2 regions of the Telluria sp. RT2P19 genome follow, and region 2 is predicted to be linked to the other one. Evidence: riboswitches for the same ligand, from Rfam matches in the RefSeq annotation. Region 2 holds a riboswitch; the other holds the start of a gene.
What was found. A riboswitch is a leader RNA that binds a small molecule or an ion and turns the genes downstream of it on or off. The one in region 2 is predicted to bind thiamine pyrophosphate.

Region 1 (7,807 bases), on a different contig from region 2:
CACCAGGGTCTCGACGTCGATGCCGTCGATCAGGTCGATCGGGTCGAGCGTATTGCCCTTCGACTTCGACATCTTCTGGCCCTGCGAATCGCGCACCAGGCCGTGCACGTACACCGTTTCGAACGGCACCTTGCCGGTGAAGTGGGCGGTCATCATGACCATGCGCGCCACCCAGAAGAAGATGATGTCGAAGCCGGTAACCAGCACCGACGACGGCAGGAACATCTTCATGTCGGGGGTTTCTTCGGGCCAGCCCATGGTCGAGAAGGGCACCAGCGCCGACGAGAACCAGGTATCGAGCACGTCGTCATCACGACGCAGCGCGCCGGCGATGCCTTGCGCCGCGGCCTTGGCCTGGGCTTCCTGTTCATCACGCGCAACGATGATGGAACCATCCTCGGCGAACCAGGCCGGGATCCGGTGGCCCCACCACAGCTGGCGCGAGATGCACCAGTCCTGGATGTTGCCGAGCCACTGGTTGTAGGTGGTGCTCCAGTTCTCGGGCACGAACTTGATCTCGCCGCTGGCGACTTTTTCCAGCGCCACGTCGGTGATCGACTTGCCCGGATTGAAAGTGCCTTCCGGCGCCGGCTTGGTCATGGCGACGAACCACTGGTCGGTCAGCATCGGCTCGATCACGACATTCGTGCGGTCGCCGCGCGGCACCATCAGCTTGTGCGGCTTGATCTGCTCCATCAGGCCCAGTGCTTCCAGGTCGGCGACGATCTGCTTGCGTGCGGCGAAGCGGTCGAGGCCGCGATATTGCTCCGGCGCGTTCTCGTTGATCTTCGCGTCCAGCGTGAAGATGTTGATCGGCTCGAGGCCGGCGCGCTGGCCGACGGCGTAGTCGTTGAAATCGTGGGCCGGCGTGATCTTGACGCAGCCGGTGCCGAATTCCTTGTCGACGTAGCTGTCGGCGATGATCGGGATCTCGCGATCCGACAGCGGCAGCTTGATCAGCTTGCCGTGCAGATGCGTATAACGCTCGTCGGTCGGGTCGACCGCAACGGCGACGTCGCCCAGCATGGTCTCGGGACGGGTGGTGGCGACCGTCAGGTGGCCGCTGCCGTCCGCGAGTGGATACTTGAGGTACCACATCGAGCCGTCTTCTTCCTGCGAATCGACCTCGAGGTCGGAAACAGCCGTGCCCAGCACCGGGTCCCAGTTGACCAGGCGCTTGCCGCGGTAGATCAGGCCTTGCTCGTACAGGCGCACGAAGACTTCGACCACCGACTTCGAGCGGGTCTCGTCCATCGTGAAGTATTCGCGCTGCCAGTCGGCCGAGGCGCCCAGGCGGCGCATCTGGCCGGTGATGGTATTGCCCGATTTTTCTTTCCACTCCCAGACTTTTTCCAGGAACGCGTCACGGCCGAGGTCGTGGCGCGAGACCTTCTGGGCGTCGAGCTGGCGCTCGACCACGATCTGGGTCGCGATGCCGGCGTGGTCGGTGCCCGGCACCCAGGCGGTGTTGTAGCCGCGCATGCGGTAGTAGCGACTCAGGCCATCCATGATCGTCTGGTTGAACGCGTGGCCCATGTGCAGCGTGCCGGTCACGTTCGGCGGCGGCAGCTGGATGCTGAAGGACGGCTTGCCCTCGTCCATGGTGGCGGTGAAGTAACCGCGCTTTTCCCACTCGGCGCGCCAGAACTGTTCAATATCGGCTGGCTCGAAAGACTTGGCTAATTCCATGATGTGGTAAGTGATTTTTTTGGCGAAAGAACCATTATAGGTCACCTTCCATCGCCAGCCTATCCCGGCGGCATCGTTCGAAACCGGTCCTCGCACCGTTCCCGCTCCTGTCCTGAAGCTCCTTTGATTTGCCTCTAGATGCGAACCCGATTGCGCCGAATGTCGGCGGACTGGACGAATCGCGCGCCGCATCCCGATGGTCCAAGCAGCACCTCCGCTTTTTCACGGGGGGATCAGTTTGCCACACCAGGACGTGGCCGGGATCGCCTGGCCGCACGCAATGCCTATTGCATCGAGGAGAAAAACCATGTCACAAGATCCAACCGGGATTGACAACGCCGGCGAAGAGGCGCTGCTCGAAAACGACAGCCAGATGAGCTACGAAGAGGTTTCCGGGCTGACCAATGGCGAACTGGGGCTCGGCGAGCCCTATGCCGCCGCCCCGACCGGCGCCTTGCCCGAAGTGCCGCCGCCGGTGTCGCATCTGCCGCATGCCCCACCCATCCCCATCCCCACATTCCCGCTTCCGCCGATCCCGCTGCCGATCAAGAAGGCGGTCAGCGGCTGCTACGCCGGGGTGCTGGGCGCCTTCCAGGTCGAGTTGCGGGTCGACGTCGACCGCAGCCGTCCCATGAAACGGGTGAGCGGCGACTTCTACCAGACCGTCGGCAAGACCACCTCGTACTTCGGCTCCTTTGTGGTCGACAGCCCCGTGGTCACGGTCTCCAGCGCCAAGGTCGTCGTCAAGGGCAAGGGCCGCTTCACCTTCGCGGCCGGGGCCCCCGTGGTGCAGGTCACCATCCCGCGCGTCAATCTCCTGCAGCCGCAGGCGGCCGCGACCCTGCAATTTCTTACCGTCACCAATTCACCGGGCGCCTTGTATCACTGTCCGTTCTCGTCGCTGCATTTCCGCACGGTGCGGATCGAAACCGACCGGGTGTCCGACCTCGTCGGCCCGGCGTTCGCCAGTTATAACACCGGTTCGCTGCCGTCGGGCGGCAGCGCGCGCAGTCTGAGCGTGGCCAGCGCCTTCGGCGAGGCCGGGATCGGCATGGTCCCGACCGCCGGCAACAACGTCATCGACATCTCGGCGGCGGGTGTGGGCGCCACCTGGAGCAATGCCGAGCTGCACGCCTCGATGCAGACCCATTTCACACTCTGGAACGATGTGCAGCAGTGGTGCGTCTGGCAGTTGGCCGCCCAGCAACACGACTATGGGGATGGACTGTACGGCATCATGTTCGACCAGCAGGGCCGGCAACGCCAGGGTTGCGCCGTATTCCACAAGGGGATCGGCGGCGCCACGGCAGAGCAGCTGCGCCTGCAGCTGTACACCTATGTGCACGAGCTCGGCCACTGCTTCAACCTGCTGCACTCCTGGCAGAAATCGCTGGCGTCGCCGCCCAAGCCGGACCGGCCCGAGTCGCTGTCGTGGATGAACTATCCGTGGAACTACCCGAAAGGCGGTCCGGCCGGCTTCTGGAGCGGTTTCGACTTCCGCTTCGATGACGATGAACTGGTCCACCTGCGCCATGGCTTCCGCAACGATGTCATCATGGGCGGCAACAACTTCATCGTCGGTTCGTCGCTGGGGCGCGAGGTGCTGGCCGATCCGATCTCGGACGAGTCGGGGCTGGTGCTGGCGATCTCGACCCACCAGCGCAGCTTCGCGCTGGGCGAACCGGTCGTGCTTGAACTCGAGCTCAAGGCCACCACCACCCTCGGGCGCCGCGCCCACACCTGGCTGCACCCCGATTTCGGCATGGTCAGGATCGTCATCAGCAAGCCTGGCGGCCAGCTGGTCGCCTACGAGCCAATGATCGACCACCTGGTGGGCGTGCGCGAGACCAAGCTCGGGGTAAACGACGCGGCGCGCGACAGCGCCTATATCGGCTACGGCAAGGGCGGCTTCTATTTCGACCAGCCGGGGCAGTACCGGGTGCGCGCGGCCTATGCGGCGCTCGACGGCTCGCAGGTGTTGTCGGATATCCTGACGATCCGGGTGCGCTATCCGGTCACCGCAGACGAAGACACGCTGGCCGAACTCTTCCTGGGCGACGACCAGGGCGTGCTGCTCTACCTGCAGGGTTCGGACAATCCGTCCCTGCGTTCCGGCAACAACGCTTTCGACGAGGTGATCGACCGCTTCGGCGCGCATCCGATGGCCACCTATGCACGCATGGTCAAGGGCATCAATGCCGGACGGATGTTCAAGACCGTCAACGCGGGCCAGGGCAGGCCGGTGACCGTGCGCGCCGCGAACAAGGAGGAAAGCATCGCCTTGCTCTCGGGCGCTACCGAAACGCACGTGCTCGATCCGGTCTCGCAAGACGAAGTGCGCTACAGCCTTGCCTGCATCCAGAAGGAGAGCGGAGACGACAGTGGCGCGCAAGACACGCTGAGCCAGATCACGACCCGGGTCTTCGGGAGGCCTGACGACGAATGATGCGCCAGGCCTGGATTGCAGTCATGCTGGTGCTGGGATGGTCCGGACAGGCTTGCACAGGGCGCGGCCTGTCCGGCAAGCCCGCATCGACACTCGAAGAGGGGAAGGTCATGACATTACGCGTGAGGCTGGGCGAAGGCTTCCAGAACAATACCGTGAGCGTACGGATCGACGGCGCCCAGGTGTACGGGCGCTCCGGCGTCAGCACCGACTGGACGATCGCGCGCGCCGATGCGGTCGACATCAAGACCGGCGCCGACAGCGTGCAGCTCGAAGTGTCGGTCGATGGCGGGCCGCCCGCGGTGCGCGCCATCGAACCGGCGCGCACGCCGTTCGTCGAGGTGCGCTTCATGAACGGCGAGCTGCAGTTGCATGCGCTGGAACAGGAGCCGCCGATGATGTAACAAACCCCATTGATTTTCTGCCCATCCAAAAACGATTGGGCTATAATCGGCCGATGCTGTGGGAGCCCAGGCTTTCACGGCAGCAAACGCTAGGGGTCCTGCGCGTCGTACAACGGCACGTGGGTGAGAAATACCCTCCGAACCTGATCTGGATAATGCCAGCGAAGGGAAGCAGCCGAATCGATGCAGGTGCGCACACATCCGTGTTCGCCTTGCCGTATCCGGCACCTCCTTTGCTGGCTCCGCAAGCAAGGGAGCCACATGAACGCACCTCTGAAGTCATCCCGGATATTCGACGCCGCCACCGCCACGGTGGACAATGCGGCCGTCAATCCCCTACCCAACTCCCGCAAGGTCTATGTCGAAGGCAGCCGGCCCGATATCCGCGTGCCGATGCGTGCGATCAGCCAGTCGCCCACGCCGGACAGTTTCGGCGGCGAGCCCAATCCGCCCCTGTTCGTCTATGACACCTCCGGCCCGTATACCGAGCCGGCCGCGGCCATCGACATCCGCAGCGGCCTGGCGCCGATGCGCCAGGGCTGGATCGCCGAACGGGGCGATACCGAGCAGCTGGATGGTCCAAGCTCGCGCTATGGCCAGGCGCGGCTGAACGATCCGCAGCTTGCCGCGCTGCGCTTCGACCTGCAGCGCGCGCCGCGCCGCGCCCGCAGCGGCGCCAACGTGAGCCAGATGCACTATGCGCGCCAGGGGATCATTACGCCCGAGATGGAATTCATCGCCCTGCGCGAAAACATGCAGCGCAAGCAATACATCGCTTCGCTGGAGTCCTCGGGCCCGATGGGCCAGCGCGTGGCCGCGCTGCTGGGCCGCCAGCATCCGGGCCAATCCTTCGGCGCCAGCATCCCGGCCGAGATCACGCCCGAATTCGTGCGCTCGGAAGTCGCGCGCGGCCGCGCCGTCATCCCCGCCAACATCAACCACCCGGAGCTCGAGCCGATGATCATCGGCCGCAATTTCCTGGTGAAGGTCAACGCCAATATCGGCAATTCGGCCGTGACCTCGTCGATCGGCGAGGAAGTGGAAAAGATGACCTGGGCCATCCGCTGGGGCGCCGACACGGTGATGGACCTCTCGACCGGCAAGCATATCCACGAGACGCGCGAGTGGATCCTCCGTAACAGCCCGGTGCCGATCGGTACGGTGCCGATCTACCAGGCGCTGGAAAAAGTCAACGGCAAGGCCGAGGACCTGACGTGGGAAATCTTCCGCGACACGCTGATCGAACAGGCCGAGCAGGGCGTGGACTACTTCACCATCCACGCCGGCGTGCTGCTGCGCTATGTGCCGATGACGGCGAATCGCTTGACGGGAATTGTCTCGCGCGGCGGCTCGATCATGGCCAAGTGGTGCCTGGCCCACCACCGCGAATCATTCCTGTATACGCATTTCGAAGACATCTGCGACATCATGAAGGCGTATGACGTCTCGTTCAGCCTGGGCGACGGCCTGCGTCCCGGCTCGATCTACGACGCCAACGATGAAGCCCAGCTGGCCGAACTGAAGACCCTGGGCGAGCTGACCCAGATCGCCTGGAAGCACGATGTACAAACCATCATCGAGGGCCCCGGCCACGTGCCGCTGCACCTGATCAAGGAAAACATGGACTTGCAGCTGGAACAGTGCCACGAGGCGCCGTTCTATACGCTGGGACCGCTCACCACCGACATCGCCCCGGGCTACGACCACATCACCTCGGGTATCGGCGCCGCCAATATCGGCTGGTACGGCACCGCGATGCTGTGCTACGTGACGCCGAAGGAGCACCTGGGCCTGCCCGACAAGAACGACGTCAAGGACGGGATCATCACCTACAAGATCGCCGCGCACGCCGCCGACCTCGCCAAAGGCCATCCGGGCGCCCAGCTGCGCGATAACGCCCTGTCGAAAGCGCGCTTCGAGTTCCGCTGGGAAGACCAGTTCAACCTGGGCCTGGATCCCGACAAGGCGCGCGAATTCCACGACGAGACCCTGCCCAAGGATTCGGCCAAGGTCGCCCACTTCTGCTCGATGTGCGGCCCGCATTTCTGCTCGATGAAGATCACCCAGGAAGTGCGCGAATACGCCGCCGCCAGGGGTGTGCAGGGAGATTCGGCATTGGCCCATGGCATGCAGGAAAAGGCCATCGAATTCGTGAAGAACGGCGCCCAACTGTACCGGGAGGTATGAATGACGCCGATCGAAGTGAACGGGGCGCCGTGCAGGGTGCCGCCGGGCCAGACCCTGTGCGGCCTGCTGGAGCAGCTGGGCTTGACGGGGCAGGGGATGGCGCTCGCGGTCAACCGCGAAGTGGTGCCGCGCCAGCAATGGCTGCACCGGCGCCTGCAGGAAAAGGATCGGGTGGACATCGTGCGCGCCATCGGTGGCGGCTGACAGGAGACAAGACATGAATGCATTGAACGACATGAACGCCAGGCTGGAGAACGACGACGTGCTGACCATCGCCGGCCGCGCCTACCGATCGCGCCTGCTGGTCGGCAGCGGCAAGTACCGCGACCTGGAGCAGACCCGCGAGGCGACCCTGGCCGCGGGCGCCGAGATCATCACGGTGGCGATCCGCCGCGTGAACATCGGGCAGGATCCGAACGCACCGAGCCTGCTGGACGTGCTGCCCCCGAGCGAATTCACCATCCTGCCGAATACGGCCGGCTGCTACAACGCGAAGGACGCGATCTACACGCTGCAGATGGCGCGCGAGCTGCTGGGTGGCCACAAGCTGGTCAAGCTCGAGGTGCTGGGCGACCAGCAGACCCTGTTCCCGCACATGCCCGAGACCCTGGTGGCGGCAAAAGCGCTGGTGAAGGACGGATTCGACGTCATGGTCTACTGCAGCGACGACCCGATCCAGGCCCGCATCCTGCAGGAAATCGGCTGCGTGGCCGTGATGCCGCTGGCGTCGCTGATCGGCTCCGGCATGGGCATCGTCAACCCGTGGAACCTGTCGCTGATCATCGAACAGGCCACGGTGCCGGTGCTGGTCGACGCCGGCGTCGGCACCGCGTCGGACGCCGCCATCGCGATGGAGCTGGGCTGCGACGGGGTGTTGATGAACACCGCGATCGCCGCCGCGGGCGATCCGGTGCGCATGGCGCGCGCCATGAAGCACGCGGTGCTGGCCGGCCGCGACGCCTACCTGGCCGGCCGCATGCCCAAGCGCTTCGCGGCTTCGCCCTCGTCGCCGGTCGAAGGGAAGATCACCGGATGACGGCCTGCGTGCTGGTGTTCGCCGGGCTCGACCCCGGCGGCGGCG
Region 2 (7,807 bases):
GCGCAGCGCAGCGCGGTCGTTGCCGATCGGGGCCTTGCTGGCGCGGATCGTGCGGCGTGGTTGGCCAGCCGCGTGTCGGGCATGCCGCCGCTGTCGCCCGGCCGGCGCTGCAGCAGCACGTTCTCGCGCACCGGGCCGGCCTCGATATGCTCCTTCGGCACCTGCCCTGGCGCATCCTGGCGTCGATACCCGTCGGGAATCACGACCAGGTCGTGCTGCAGCTCCTTCGCGCGCCAATACGAGGCAATGTCGAAGCCGACCGGGTACCCTTCCTGGCGCCTGTCATTACGGCACAAAACTCCCCGACTGTTACACAACGGCGATATACTCGCGCATCGTTTTTTTGTTTTCGGGGACCTGTCTTGTTCAAATCCGTCTTCTTGCCTGTCGCCCTCCTGGGGCTGGCCGGCGCCGCCTTCGCCGACGAAGGCCAGTGGCAACCGCACCAGTTGCCGCAACTGAAATCCGAACTGAAACGCATCGGCATCACGATGCCGGCCGAGAAACTGGCCGACCTGGGCAAGCATCCGATGAGCGCGATCGTATCGCTGGGCGGGTGCTCGGCATCCTTCGTGTCGCCAGATGGCCTGGTGGTGACCAACCACCATTGCGCCTACGGCGCGATCCAGCGCAACGCGACGCCCGAGAAGAACTACATCGTCGATGGCTTCCTGGCCAAGACCCGCGCCGACGAACTGCCGGGCGGCCCGAACACGCTGGTGTACGTGACCGAGAAGGTCGAGAACGTGACCGAGCGCGTATTGAAAGGGCTCACGCCCGCGATGTCGGGCCGCGAGCGCCATGCGCTGGTCCAGTCGCGCATCAAGGACCTGGTGGCCGAGTGCGAAACCGACAAGTCGACGCGCTGCTCGGTGCCGGCCTTCCACCGCGGCCTGGAGTACTACCGCATCAAGCAGCTGATGATCCGCGACGTGCGCCTGGTGTACGCGCCGTCCGACCGCATCGGCAACTACGGCGGCGACATCGACAACTACGAATGGCCGCGCCATGTCGGCGACTATGCCTTCTATCGCGCCTACGTCGGCAAGGATGGCCGTCCGGCCGACCCGTCGCCCGACAACGTGCCCTACAAATCGAAGGATTTCCTGGTGGTCTCGGCCGAGGGCCTGAAGGATGGTGATCCTATCCTGCTGGCCGGCTACCCGGGCCGCACCAGCCGCTACAAGCTACCGAGCGAGATCCGCTTCGCGCGCGATGTCGACCTGCCGGCCAAGGCCGCGAGCATCACCGCCGACCTGGCGGTGATCGCCGCCGCGACGCAGGGCAATCCGGCCTGGGGTGTAGCGTACGCCAGCGTCGACAAGGGCCTGAACAACGTGCTCAAGAAGACCAGGGGCCTGCTGGACGGCTTCGCGCGCAAGGACATCGCCGCCATCAAGGACGTGCAGGACGCCGAATTCCGCGGCTGGCAGAAGGGGCATGCGGGCGCCAATTCCAGGCTGCTGGCGGAACTCGACGGCGTGATCGCGCAGGACATGGCGCTGCAGCGCCAGGAAGCGGCCTGGCTCGAAGCCACCCACAGCGATCTGCTCAAGAGCGCGCGTACGCTGTACCGCCTGGCGCTGGAGCGCCAGAAGCCGGACGCCCAGCGCGAAAGCGGCTACCAGGAACGCGACCTGTCGTTCATCAAGGCGCGCCTGACCCGCCTGGAGCAATCGTTCGTGCCGCAGGTGGACCAGGCGCGCTACGCCGCCGCGCTGGTGCGCTATGCCCGCATCGATGCCAAGCTGCGTCCGCAGGGCGTGGATGCGCTGTTGCCGGCGCACGACGCGCTCGGCACGCTGTACAAGTCGAGCGAGCTGTCCGACACCGCCAAGCGCCTGGCGTGGATCGGCAAGGAGCCGGACGCCTTCCGCAAGTCGGGCGACCCGTTCATCCAGCTCGCGGTGCGCCTGCACGACGCCGGCATGGCGCTGGAAGAGCGTCGCAACGAGATCGACGGCAACCTGGAACGCGTGATCCCGCAGTACATGTCGGCCGTGATCGCATGGAAGAAGTCGCAGGGCAAGCCAGTCTACCCGGACGCCAACTCGACCTTGCGCGTGACCTTCGGCACCGTGTCGGCGTTCTCGCCGCGCGACGGCCTGGTCAAGGGTCCGTTCACCACGGTCGAGGGCATCCTGGAAAAGGAAACCGGCAAGGATCCGTTCATCGTGCCGGCCCCGCTCAAGGAAGCGATCCAGGCCAGGCGCCATGGCGTGTTCAAGGATGCGGCGCTGGGCACGGTACCGGTCAACTTCCTGTCGAGCGCCGATACCACCGGCGGCAATTCGGGGTCGGCGGTGATGAACAGGAACGGTGAACTGATTGGCCTGAACTTCGATTCGACCTATGAATCGATCACCAAGGACTGGTACTTCGACACCGCCATCACGCGCGCGATCCACGTCGACATCCGTTACATGCTGTGGGTAATGAAGGAAGTCGACCATGCCGACAACCTGCTCGAGGAAATGACGATCAAGTACCCGAAGAAGTAACCGGGACTTCGCAGGTCGGTGCGCCGGACCCCTGAGTTGCACCACACACGTCGTTCCCGCGCAGGCGGGAACGACGTTCTTACGTGAACACTATGAACGAACCCCTCATCCTCGCCGGTCTCACGACCTCGCCGCTGGAACTGATCTCCTTCCTGCTGGCGGCCACCACGGTCATCCTCAATATCCGCCAGGTCCACTGGGCCTGGCTGTTCTCGATCGCCTCGTCCGCGACCTATGCGGTGGTGTTCTACGATGCGCGCCTGTACGGCGACATGGGGCTGCAGTTCGTGTTCGTCGCGGCCTCGATCTGGGGCTGGTACCAGTGGCTGCACGGCAGCGCGGGCGCCAGCGCGACGCCGCTGGCGCCCACCTTCCTCGAAGCGGGCGGCCGCGCCTGGTCGCTGGCGGCCTGGCTGCTGGGCTTCGTGATCCTGTCGACCTTCCTCGACAACTTCACCGACACCGACGTGCCGCATGCCGACGGCTTCCTGACCGCGGGCAGCCTGGTTGGCCAGCTGCTGCTGGCGAAGAAGAAGGTCGAGAACTGGCATGTGTGGATCGCGGTCGACATCCTGTACGTCGGCCTCTACCTGTACAAGGGCCTGGTGCTCACGGCCGTGCTGTACGGCGTGTTCGTGCTGCTGGCGGTCGCCGGCCTGCGCACCTGGACGGCGCTGGCGCGCAGGCAGCCATGAGCGGCGTGCAACGGGTCGCGCTCCTCGGCGCCGAATCGTCCGGCAAGTCGACCCTGGCCGAGGCGCTGGCGCGCCGCTACGGCACGGTGTGGGTGCCCGAGTACCTGCGCGAGTTCGTCGATACCCGGAAACGCGTGCCGCACGAGCAAGACCAGTACGGCATCGCGCTGACCCAGCGCGCGCGCGAGGATGCGGCGGCCCTGGACGCACGCCGCTTCCTGTTCTGCGATACCACGCCGCTGATGACGGCGCTGTACAGCCGCGTGTACTGGGACAGGGTGGATGTGCAACTGGCGGCGCTCGACGCCGGGCATGACTATGCATGGACCTTCGTGACCGCGCCCGATACGCCGTGGGAGCCGGATGGCCTGCAGCGCGAATCGGAGGAGGTACGCCAGCAGGTGCACCGGATGTTGCTCGAGACGCTGGCCGTGCGCGGCATCGGCTACACGCTCCTGGCGGGCGACCTGCCGCAGCGGATGCGGGAAGTCGAGGGGCTGCTCGGCCGGCCGTGACGGCCGGCCGAAAGAGCGACGCCTTCGGCAGGCTGACCGCCAGCGCGCCACGATTGCGGCTGTGGCTTGCCGCGCTCGCGCACGCCGAAGAAGCTCACCACCAGATCGCCCGGGTCGCCGAAGACCTCGACCGAAGCGGCGCCGGTGCGGCGCACCACGTCGTTGCTGCGTAGCGCGCTGGCGTGGGTTGAAGTCCGGATCGGGCGCGTTGAAGCGGCCCCCGGCCGCCATCAGCTTGTCCACCTTGCCGCCATGGACCCGGGGCAGCGCGCCGCCGCCGAGGAAGGCGATGATCGCGACCTGGTCCTTCGCCGCATCCTGCAGCAGCTTGCGCGCCGCCCGCGGCGCGACCTTCTCGGCGACGCCCCGGCTGCGCGTCGGGCCTGGTGCCGCGCATTTCCGAGCCGGCGTCGCAGCTGTTCACCGCGCTGGCCGAGGAAAACACTCCGACCAGTGCATTGCCGGCCCCGGTCGGGCGCGACCTGGTGCTGGTGGCCGAAGTGATCCGCGAGGCGATAACGCTCTTAGAAATCGATCTGCGCCGACAACCTGAACGTGCGCGGCGCCCCCGGCAGCAAATACCCACCCAGCGACTGCGTCACATCGCGCCAGTAGAACTTGTCGAAGGCATTGTCCACCCGCGCGCGGATGATCGTGTTCAGCCCGCCCGCGCGCAGCAGGTAGGACGCGCCGAAGCCGGCCACGTGATACCCCGGCACCTTCACGCGGTTGGCCGGATCGAATACCTTGTTGCCCGAATACTGCCACTGCGCGTCAAGCTTCAGGCCCGCTACGTGCGGCACCGCATACTCGACCCACGCCGTGGTGCGCAGCTCCGGCACATTGGTCACGCGCTTGCCTTCGGTCGCAGCGTCGCCGGTGTCCTTCTGGTCGGTATCGAGCGCCATCAGCGACAGGCTGTAGTTCAGGCTCGGCGTGGCCTTGCCCATCGCCGACAGCTCCACGCCGCGATGGGTCTGCTCACCGGCGCGCACGAAGGTGTTGGCGGCGTTCGTGTATTCGAGGCCCTGGCGGATTTCGAACAGCGCCCCGGACAGCGCCAGCTGCTCGTTCACATTGCGCTTGACGCCGAACTCCAGCTGCTTCGAGCGGCTCGGCGGCAGGGCGGTGTTCTGGTTGGTGGTTTCCATCGGCGCGATGCCGCCATACTGCAGGCCGTGGCTGATCGAGCCGTACACGCGCCAGTCCTGGGCCGGCGCATACACCAGCGCCACGTTCGGCAGCGCGAACGAATCCTTCGTGTGCACCCAGCCGCCCTCGATTTCCTCGAGTGCGTCGAGCTTGAGCTTCACGTAGCGCACGCCGGCGTGCAGCGAGAATTGCGGCGACAATGTCATCACGTCCTGCACGAACAGCGAACGCTCTTCGGTACTGCGGCGCTCCATGACCGGGCCCGTCACGCGCTCGCTCGCTACCGGCGGCACGATGGCGTTGTTGAAGATATTGCTGGAGCCGACGTAGTCGTAGACGTACTCGCCGAAGCTGTCGTGGCGTTCGGCATATGCGCCGCCGACGGTCAGCGCGTGGCCGATCGCGCCGGTGTTGACGCGGCCCTGCAGCATCGCCTGCAGCCCCCACGGCGTCTTGCGCTCGCCCGTGCTCTGGAAGTCGTACACGTCGTAGTCGCCGTTCGAGCAATAACCCGGATAGAAGCCGTCGCCCTCGTTGCTGCAGCCGTAAGGGAAGGCGGTGAAGTCGTCGCGCTTGAACCAGTGCTTGTTGGCGCTGAGGGTCGCGTTCCAGGCATCGCTGATGCGGTACTCGAAGCGCAGCCCCAGATTGCTGCTGTCGGTGTCGACCGGACGGGTCCAGGGCTGGTCGTTGAGCAGGGTCTTGGCCGAGATCCCCGTCGGCAGGACTTCATTGCGGATCAGCTGGTAGCCCGGCGCCGTGACCTGCGCCTTGTGCTGGTGGTCGAGGTCGATCTGGAACAGGGCGTCCGGCGTGATCTGCCAGTCGAAGGCGGCCGAGGCGAACTGGCGCTCGCCGTCGGCGCCGCGCACATACGATTTCAGGTCTTCCGCCGCCGCGTTGATGCGGTAGCCGAAGCGGCGGTCCCCGAAGCGCCCGCCCAGGTCGACCGCCCCATACACAGTGCCGCGCTCGCGCACTTCGACCGTCGCCTGGCGCAGCGGCGCATTGGTCGGGCGCTTGGTGACGAAGTTGATCATCCCGCCTGGCGCGGCGACGCCCGCCTGCAGGCCGGCCAGGCCGCGCAGGACTTCGATGCGTTCCTTGTTCTCGAGCGGGATCTGGGTGTCGCCCGAGATCGCGATCATGTCCTTGCGATAGCTGGTGGCGTTGTCGAGCGCGAAGCCGCGGATCGAGAACTGCTCGGCGTAGCCGATCGCATTGTAGGCGTCGCCGATCGAGGCGTCGTAGCGGGCGGCGTCGGTGGCGCTGCGGATCGACAGGTCTTGCATCTGGCCCTGGCTCATCGAGGTGATCGAGGCCGGGGAGTCGAGCAGCCGCATGTCGGAGAAACCGCCGACGCTGGCGCGGTCGAGGGCGATCCACTTGCTGCCGGTGACGACGACCGATGATACGGGTGGGGGCGCAGCCTGTTGCGCGGATGCCTGCGACGATAGGGAAAACGCCTGCACGATGGCGCAGGCGAGGACGGTGTGCTTCGAAGTGAATGTCATGGTTTGCTCGTGTTCGCGCGCCACACGGCGCGCAGCTTTTATCAAAGCCGGAGCCAACGTGGGGGAAGGGCAAACGAACCGGGGTGCTGCTTTGCGCTTTCCTTCGCTGGCATTATCCAGATCAGGTACGAAGGGTATCTCTCACCCGGAAATGTGTTCCAGGACCCCTAGCGAATGCGCGAGTGTACCACGGCCCAATGTGGCCGTGGTGAATCTGTCAAGACGGCTTGATGCGCGAGGATCAAGCCCTGGCGGTCGATGGCGTTTCGTCCACTACCGGCTGGGCTGCGGCCGGCGTCAGCAGATGGCGCAGCAGCACGCTGCACGCCGCGTCGCCGATCGCGCGCCAGTGCTCGCGGCGCTGGGCCGCGCGCTTGCGGTGCTTGGACGGCATGTCCTGCAGCGGCTTGAGGTAGAACGGCAGCGGGACCAGATAGCTGCGCGCATCCAGTTCGGCGCCGCCCAGGATGCGCCAGAAGCCGTCGTAGGCGTTCTCGAACGCCTTGTCCTGCTCTGCCTCATAGGCCACATGTGCGTTGCCGCGCACCGCGACCACGCGGTCGAAGCCCAGCGCCTGCACCGCGCCCTGGAGGGCGGCGAAGCAGAAGAAGCTCGGCGAATTATTGGGGAACACGCGCTCGAACGCATCGAAGGCGCCGCCGGCGTCGCGCCACAGGCCGGCGTTGCGCGAGATGAAAGGAATGATCGGCGGCTCGACGCCCACCACCGCGCCCTCGACCCAGGTCCAGGACAGGCGGTGCAGGACCGTGCCGTCGACGACCAGCGAGATCGTCAGCTCGCCCTCGGGGTCGATGCGCGGTGCGTGCTCGAGCCGCATGACGAAGCTGCCGCCATCGTCCTCGTGCTGCCACAGCACCAGGCCGCCATGATGCGCGGCCTGGCGCCAGGCCGCGTTGAAGGTGGCTTCCTCGAAGCGGTAATGGGCCAGCACGCAGCGCATGCGTTCGCGTACGCCAAGGCCGCGCGCCAGGTAATCGCGGCCGCTCACATGGCGGAACAGGTCGTCGTCGGGTGCGTTCTCGAGGCGGCGCACGAGCTTGAGGCGGGACAGGGACTGGTGCTCGCGCCAATAGCGCAGCGCGTGCCAGCGTTGGGTCAATCGAGCGAAGATCATCGAGCGCTCCATTCGGCATAAAGGCTTGTCTTGCAAACTACCCGCTGGACGATTGCGGGCCATGGTCAGCGTAATAGCAATAATAATTCCGCTGTGCAATTATGTGCCGAAATGCTAACTCGTGCCCGGACGCAGGGCAAACAGCGCTTGGGAACCAGGGCAGGGGTGGATAGTCATGGTGCGCTCTCTGGACGTATTAACTTATGGTTATTTTTGACATGCATGACAAGACTACCATGTTTGCGGCCGGCCAAGCCCATCATCGTCATTCCGCCGGCGGGCCCGTCCGCGGGCT

Region 1: it holds a riboswitch for thiamine pyrophosphate, as region 2 does, so the genes downstream of both, thiC (phosphomethylpyrimidine synthase ThiC) here and AC56KW_RS18145 (TonB-dependent receptor) in region 2, are expected to answer to the same signal.

Annotation. Positions count from the first base shown of each region.
Region 1 covers NZ_JCASIL010000004.1:268,956-276,762, reverse strand. Annotated here, with positions in the region: gene AC56KW_RS07540 (valine--tRNA ligase) at 1-1,689, opposite strand, end outside; gene AC56KW_RS07535 (hypothetical protein) at 1,997-4,135, shown strand; gene AC56KW_RS07530 (hypothetical protein) at 4,132-4,539, shown strand; TPP riboswitch at 4,621-4,726, shown strand; gene thiC (phosphomethylpyrimidine synthase ThiC) at 4,801-6,726, shown strand; gene thiS (sulfur carrier protein ThiS) at 6,727-6,930, shown strand; gene AC56KW_RS07515 (thiazole synthase) at 6,944-7,762, shown strand; gene thiD (bifunctional hydroxymethylpyrimidine kinase/phosphomethylpyrimidine kinase) at 7,759-7,807, shown strand, end outside.
Region 2 covers NZ_JCASIL010000015.1:39,462-47,268, forward strand. Annotated here, with positions in the region: gene AC56KW_RS18130 (S46 family peptidase) at 363-2,501, shown strand; gene pnuC (nicotinamide riboside transporter PnuC) at 2,594-3,196, shown strand; gene AC56KW_RS18140 (AAA family ATPase) at 3,193-3,711, shown strand; gene AC56KW_RS18145 (TonB-dependent receptor) at 4,236-6,377, opposite strand; TPP riboswitch at 6,459-6,556, opposite strand; gene AC56KW_RS18150 (DUF535 family protein) at 6,619-7,512, opposite strand.